Regions from separate parts of the Prauserella sp. PE36 genome, predicted to be linked through region 3. Evidence: riboswitches for the same ligand, from Rfam matches in the RefSeq annotation. Region 3 holds a riboswitch; each other region holds the start of a gene.

Region 1 (2,257 bases), on a different contig from region 3:
TGCCGCACAACGGGATCGAGGCCGCGCTCCGCGTCCAGGTCGTAGGGCACGTGCAGCAACGAGCAGGAGGTGGAGACACCGAGATCGCGTACCGAGCCCAGCAGGGCCGCCGCCGTGCGCACCGCGGCGCGCAGGTCCGTGCGCCACACGTTGCGCCCGTCGACGAGCCCGGCGACCACGGTCTTGTCGCGCAGGCGCCGCTCGGCCGTCAGCTCCGTCAGCGCCCGCTCGTCGCTCACCAGGTCGACGGCGAGGCCCTCGACGCCGGTGCCCGCCAGCACCCCGAGCGCGTCGCCGAGCCTGCCGAAGTAGCCGGCCACCAGGATGCTGGGCCGGGCGCGCAGTGCGGACAGGCGCGTGTAGGCGGATGCGAGCGCCCGCAGTTCCTCCGGCGTGCGGTCGGCGACGAACGCGGGCTCGTCGAGCTGTACCCACGCGACGCCCTCTGCGGCCAGCAGGCCCAGCAGCTCCGCGTAGGCGTCGAGCAAGCCGTCGAGCAGGTCCAGGGTGCGGAAACCGGCGGGGGAGCCGGGCGACGGCTTTGCGAGCAGCAGGAACGTCAGCGGTCCTGGCAGCACCGGTCGGGTGCTGATCCCGAGTCCGGCCGCCTCCCGGTACTCGGCGAGCGGTTTGTCCGTCGCCAGCCGGAACCTGGTGCCCGGCGACAGCTCGGGCACCAGGTAGTGGTAGTTCGTGTCGAACCACTTGGTCAGTTCCAGCGGGCTGAGCCCTGGCCGTCCCCTCGCCATCGCGAAGTAGGAATCCACTGTGGACAAGCCGCGGTAGCGCTCGGGTACCGCGTCGAAGAGTTGCGCGGTGTCCAGCAGGTGGTCGTAGAACGAGAACGTGTTGCCCGGAACGGAATCCAGTCCGCTTGCGCGCAAGCTCTCCCACGTCGAGCGGCGCAGCGCGGCCGCGGTGGCCTCCAGCTCGGCCACGCCGGTGCTGCCGGCCCAGTAGGACTCGAGCGCCTTCTTGAGCTCCCTGCGCGGACCGATCCTCGGGTATCCCAGCACGGTGGCGCCGATGTCCGGATTCAGGGCATGACTGTCGTGCGTTTCTGCCACGGCTCTCTCCTCGCGAGCGGTTGCGGGCACGCGCGCACCGGCGGTGCGCGCGGCGGTGGCAGGTATTCGGACTCGCGGGCACCCGCCGGACACCTCCGGCGCGCCTACTGGCCGTCGCTTCCCAGGCACCGTGTGCCCAGTGCGTCATGACGGCGGTCGTTCCCGCTCACCGCTGCGGGGGCAGTCCTGGACTCGCACCAGGTTCCCTCTTGCCTCGCCGGGCCGTACGGTCCGGCGAACCACCAGCACGCCCACTCTAGCGGTCCGCACAGGCGATGCACAGCGATGGAAACCTATGCAAACGAGCACGCATGGCGTATGCTCAAACATGAAGCGAACGTAAAGACTTTCACGTTTGCTGGCCTGCCGGGCGCCCACAGCCCCCTCCCCAGGGCGCCCTGGCATGTGAGGAGTGCCCCGGTGCTGAACCCCCAGCAGCACCGGGGCACTCACCTTTTCGCGATGGGGTTCCACATCGCTGCGGACGGGCAGTGGGCGGGGGCTCAGCTTGCCGGGCGCTGCCTCGGCATCCGCTGCGAGTTGATGCCCCGCAGCACCTCGATGCGGTCGGTGCCGGGCCAGCTGTTGACCCAGCTCGAGCCGGTCACGTCCTTGGCGTGCTTCTTCAACGGGGCGAGCAGCCGCGAGATCTCCCGGTACGAGCCGACGGACGAGCCCGCGCAGACCAGCGTCGCGAGTGACACCGTCACGGGCAGCCCCTCCGCGTACCACCGGCTGTCCAGCAGCCCGTCGGCCACGGTCGTGATCTTGTCGATGTCGCAGGCGATGAGGAAGTCGTCGCCGCCCACGTGGCTCACCGTGACGCCGCCGAGGTTCGTCGCCAGGTCGGTGAGCTTGCGGCCGAGGGCGCGGATCAGGTCGTCGCCCGCCGCGAACCCCACGGTGTCGTTGACCTTCTTGAAGGAGTCGACGTCGAGCCAGCCCACCACGAGCGGCTGTCCCGCGGCGATGCGCCGGTCCACGGCCCGAGCCACCGAGTCGCTGCCCGGCAGCCGGGTGAGCGGGTTGAGCGCGGCCGCCTCCTCGATCTTCGCGTCGGCGAGCCCGCGCACCACCTCGTGCACCAGCACCACGCCCTGGCAGCGGCCCGCGTCGTCGATCACCACCACGTCGTCGGCGGTGCGGTCCCAGTCGGCGTCGGTGACCAGGTCGAGCAGTTCCAGCGCGGC
Region 2 (2,257 bases), on a different contig from region 3:
GCCGGCGTGGGGCAGCCTGCGCGTTGCAGTGAAGGCCACCTTCACTGCGTTGGACGCAGGCATGGTGGCCTTCACTGCGGGCCTCCGAACCGGGTGCCGTCGCTGTCGGCGCGGGCTTATCGCCGGCCTGCTTCCGCGGGCGCCTCGGCGGGCGCCGGGGCGGCGCCAGGCCGCAGCACCCGCTCCGCCAGTGCGCCGAACACCAGCCCCAGCGCGGTCCACAGCACGAGCTGGGTCGCCAGCGAAGCGGTGCGGAACGTCCACAGCGTCGAGCCGGGGAAGCCGTCCGGCACCTCGTCGATCACCGGCATGAGCGCGGCGGCGACGGCCATCACCACCACGTAGGCGCCCATCGCCAGCAGTCCTCCTCGCCACGCGCCGAGCGGCCCCGCGAGCGCGTGGCCCGCACCCACGGCGATGAGCGCGACCGTCAGTGACAGTGCGACGAACGCGAAATACAGGCTCGTGCGGTCGCCGATCGTCCCGCTCTGGCCGACCGCGGGTGGATTCGCCGGGTACTTCAGGAACGGAACCAGCACCACGACCACGAACGCGCCCGCGGCCAGCAGCGCCGACGTCAGGCGTGGCCGGAGAGCGCCCACGCGGCCGTGGAGCACGGCGAACGCGATCGCGAACAGCCCGCCCACCGCGAGCGCGTACGCGCCGACACCCGTGAGCAGACCGATCGTGCTCTGCGTGCCCCGGCTGACGAGTGCCTCCTCGTGGCCGTGGCCGTGCCCGGTGTCGGCGGGTCCACTGTGCTCATGGCCGTGCGCCGACGTTCCGGCCTCCTCGATGGAGATCGAGGCATCCACCGATGGCTCACCGAAGAAGTAGGCGAAACCTGTCGCGAGCACACCGGCGACCAGGCCCGCGAGCAACCCGCGGACCAGCAGGGTCCTCATCATGGCCGCCTGCCGTCAGTGGCAGGGGAAGGCCAGCAGGTGCCTGCCGTCGTGCACGAACTCGTGGATCAAACCGTTGGTGCCGAACAACTCCACGGCACCGGCCTCCGTGCTCACGAAGAACAGCACGAGCAGCGCGAGCACGCCGGCGAAGATCGCCCACGGAACGATCTCCCGCAACGGGATCCGGATGTGAACGGGGCGCGGGGTGGCGACACTCGCCTGCGACATCGGAAACCTCCTCGGGCTACATGCGGCCCTTCGTGGAACGGTTGCGACGGCGGTGGGTCTGACTCCCGGGGCGAACCCGGTCACAGTGGCGCGACCGTGCCGGAATCTCACCGGCTTCCATCCGCCATCGCGCAGCCCACCGAGGCTAAGTTCGGGGGCGCTCCCGTGTCAACGTGATGTGAAAGGCCGCTCAGCCTCACAGGTTTCGCAGGAATGCCAAGGACGGCATGAAGAAGTACTCGCCGCCCTTCATCGTCACCGCCTGTGCCGCGGGGTCCGCGGGCGTCGCTCCGTTCCGTCCCCAGGCCGGTGCGTAGGTGGTCTCCGGGCGGGGTCCCTGTCCGATCACCAGATCGAGCCCGGGTGGTTTGGTGCCTTCCGGCACGCGCGGGAACTCTGTGTTGTTCGCCCAGATCTGCTGCGTGAACTCGAACTGGTCGCCGAGGTCGGAGTTGAACGCCATGAACAGCAGTCCGACACCGCCCGTGGGCCTCGCCCGGATCGGCTCGCCGCCGTTCGGATCGTCGGCCCTTTCGCCATAGGTCTGGCCCCGCCGAGCCATGAGGTGCCTGCGCTCGTCGGCGGGATCCTCGAACCCGCCAGAGCCACGCGGGTTCGTTTTGCGGATATGCGCGTGGAACGGGCACTTCTGGCCCAGGTCGTCGCTGTCGTAGCTGAAGTCGTTGCCGACCGGGCTGTGCGAACCGGGCCCGCTGTTGGACGTCAGCGGCGTGCCGTCCTCGAAGCGGCCGACGAGCATCGCCCCGGCGCGCTCGCGGTCGTCACCGGTCAGGCCGAGCGCGTCGGCGAGGTCGGACTCGGCCTGCTTGAACCTGCGCACGTTCTGCTCCAGCTTGCGGAACACGAAGTAGCTTCCGAAGTGGACCGACGGGTCCGGCGCCGCCGGGTCGGCGACGAGCACCTGCCCGAGCGGCGCCGAGGGGTCCCACTCGTTGACGCCGTCCGTCGTGTGCTTCTCGGCGTCGATGTCCTCGGTGAGGAACAGCGGCTGGCTGCGGCCGTCGACGTAGCCGAAGTGCTCGATGCCCTCGCCGCGTTCGTTCACTCTGGACAGTCCGGTCTCCTCGCCAAGCACGTAGACCGAGTCGGGCACGAGGCGC
Region 3 (2,257 bases):
CGTGGTGCACCTGAACACGGCGGGCGACGCCTTCGGCAGGCTCGTCGCCGAGCTGGTGGTCCACCCCGCGCACCGCGGCAGGGGCCACGGTGCCGCGCTCGTGCGCGAACTCGCCGCCGAGGTACCGGAGAAGCTGCGCGTGTGGGCGCACGGCGACCACCCCGCCGCCGCCAGGCTCGCCGAGCGCTTCGGCTTCGAACGAGCCCGTGAGCTGCTGGTCATGCACGTGAACGTCGAGGGAGCCGACTGGCCGGAGCCCAAGCCCGCCGAGGGCGTCTCGCTGCGCACGTTCGTGCCGGGGCGGGACGAGGAGGCGATGGTCGCGGTCAACGCGCGCGCCTTCGACTGGCACCCCGAGCAGGGCACGTTCAGCGTCGAGGACCTGCGGGCCGCCGAGAACGAGAGCTGGTTCGACCCCGAGGGCTTCTTCCTCGCCGAGAACGCCGACGGTCAGGTCGTCGGCTTCCACTGGACCAAGGTGCACCCCGCCAACCCCGAGCGGTTTGGGGGGCAGCCCGTCGGCGAGGTGTACGTCGTCGGTGTCGACCCCGGAGCGCAGGGCGGCGGGCTCGGCAAGGCGCTCACCCTCGCGGGCTTGCGCTACCTGCGCGAACGCGGCCTCGGCCAGGTGATCCTCTACGTCGAGGGTGACAACGCGCCCGCCATCGCGGTGTACGAGCGGCTCGGTTTCGTGCGTCACGAGGTGGACGTCCAGTACGCGCGTACGTGATACGTTTTCGCGGCCAGTCGTACTCACGAACCACGTGAGTCAGGAAATCCGGTGCGAATCCGGAACTGACGCGCAGCGGTGAGGGCGACGGGCGGGACACGTTGCCACTGGACCAGGTCCGGGAAGGCGTTCCGTCCGGATGACCCCGAGTCCGAAGACCTGCTGGCACCCGGCTTTCGGCCGGGAGTCGCTGTCCGCTCGGGCTCCGCGCATGGGCCCTCGACGCAAGGGAACGTCGGTGCCGCGTACCTCCCGCTTCCTCACCCTGTCCCTCTGCCTGGTGCTGGCCGGATGTGGCGGCACCGCCGCCACGCAGGACCGGGAGGCTGCGCCCGGCTATCCGCGCACGGTCGACAACTGTGGTGTGCGGACGGTCGTGGACGAACCGCCCGAGCGCGTCGTCTCGCTGAACCAGGGCACCACCGAGATCCTGCTGTCGCTGGGGCTGGCCGACCGTCTGGTGGGCACCGCGACCTGGACCGACCCGTTGCCGGCCGACCTCGTCGAGGCCAACGAGGGTGTGCCGAGGCTGGCCGACAACATGCCGTCCTTCGAGGCCGTGCTGGCGGCCGAGCCCGACTTCGTCACCGCGTCCTTCGTCTCAACGCTCGGCACCGGCGGCGTCGCCACGCGGGAGCAGTTCGCCGAGCTCGGGGTGCCCAGCTACCTGTCGCCGTCCGACTGCCTCAAGGACAACAGCGGTGCCGGCGACGGCCGCCGCGACCAGCCGCTGACGATGGAGACGATCTATGCCGAGGTCCGCGACCTCGCGAAGCTGTTCGCCGTCGAGGAGCGTGGCGAGCGGCTCGTCGCGAACCTGCGGGACCGCATCGAACGTGCCACGAACGGGCTCGACGCCTCGGGCGTGACCCTGCTCTACTGGTTCGCCAACTCCGAGGCGCCGTACCTGGCCGGCTGCTGCGGCGCACCCGGCGTCATGACCCGGGCCGTCGGCGCGGAGAACGTCTTCGCTGACACCCACGAAGAATGGCCGCAGATCAACTGGGAGACGGTGGCCGAGCGCGACCCAGGCGTGTTCGTGATCGGCGACCTCACGCGCAGGTCGCAGACCGCGGAGACCGCCGCGAAGAAGATCGAGTTCCTGGAGTCCCATCCGGTGACCCGCAACCTCACCGCGGTGCGCGAGAAGCGCTACGTCCTGCTCAGCGGACAGGCGATGAACCCCACGATCCGCACGGTGGCCGGGATCGAGGAGCTCGCGGCCAAGCTGCGTGAGTTCGGGCTCACCGGGTGAGCGTCGAGCCGCTGACCCGGCGCTCGCGGCTGCCGCTGGTGCTGCTCGGCGGAGCCGCCGCACTGGTGGCCTCGATCGCGGTCGCGATCACCATCGGGCCCGCGAACATCCGGGTCGGTGACGTCTGGGCATCGGTCGGCGCGCGGCTCGGCTTCGGTGAGTCGGGACTGTCGGTGATCCGTGACGGCATCGTGTGGAACCTGCGGCTGCCAAGGACGCTGCTGGCCGCCGTGTGCGGCGCGGGGCTCGCCGTCTGCGGTGCGATCATGCAG

What was found. A riboswitch is a leader RNA that binds a small molecule or an ion and turns the genes downstream of it on or off. The one in region 3 is predicted to bind cobalamin.
Region 1: linked by a shared signal. The riboswitch ahead of metE (5-methyltetrahydropteroyltriglutamate--homocysteine S-methyltransferase) and the one ahead of DI005_RS31845 (ABC transporter substrate-binding protein) in region 3 are both predicted to bind cobalamin.
Region 2: linked by a shared signal. The riboswitch ahead of DI005_RS07800 (CbtB-domain containing protein) and the one ahead of DI005_RS31845 (ABC transporter substrate-binding protein) in region 3 are both predicted to bind cobalamin.

The regions. Positions count from the first base shown of each region.
Region 1 is NZ_QEQT01000097.1:32,900-35,156, forward strand. Features, by position in the region: gene metE (5-methyltetrahydropteroyltriglutamate--homocysteine S-methyltransferase) at 1-1,067, opposite strand, end outside; cobalamin riboswitch at 1,107-1,326, opposite strand; gene DI005_RS30640 (GGDEF domain-containing protein) at 1,571-2,257, opposite strand, start outside.
Region 2 is NZ_QEQT01000042.1:5,904-8,160, reverse strand. Features, by position in the region: gene DI005_RS07805 (CbtA family protein) at 117-908, opposite strand; gene DI005_RS07800 (CbtB-domain containing protein) at 921-1,136, opposite strand; cobalamin riboswitch at 1,173-1,292, opposite strand; gene DI005_RS07795 (Dyp-type peroxidase) at 1,333-2,257, opposite strand, start outside.
Region 3 is NZ_QEQT01000100.1:165,324-167,580, forward strand. Features, by position in the region: gene mshD (mycothiol synthase) at 1-730, shown strand, start outside; cobalamin riboswitch at 728-912, shown strand; gene DI005_RS31845 (ABC transporter substrate-binding protein) at 969-1,985, shown strand; gene DI005_RS31850 (iron chelate uptake ABC transporter family permease subunit) at 1,982-2,257, shown strand, end outside.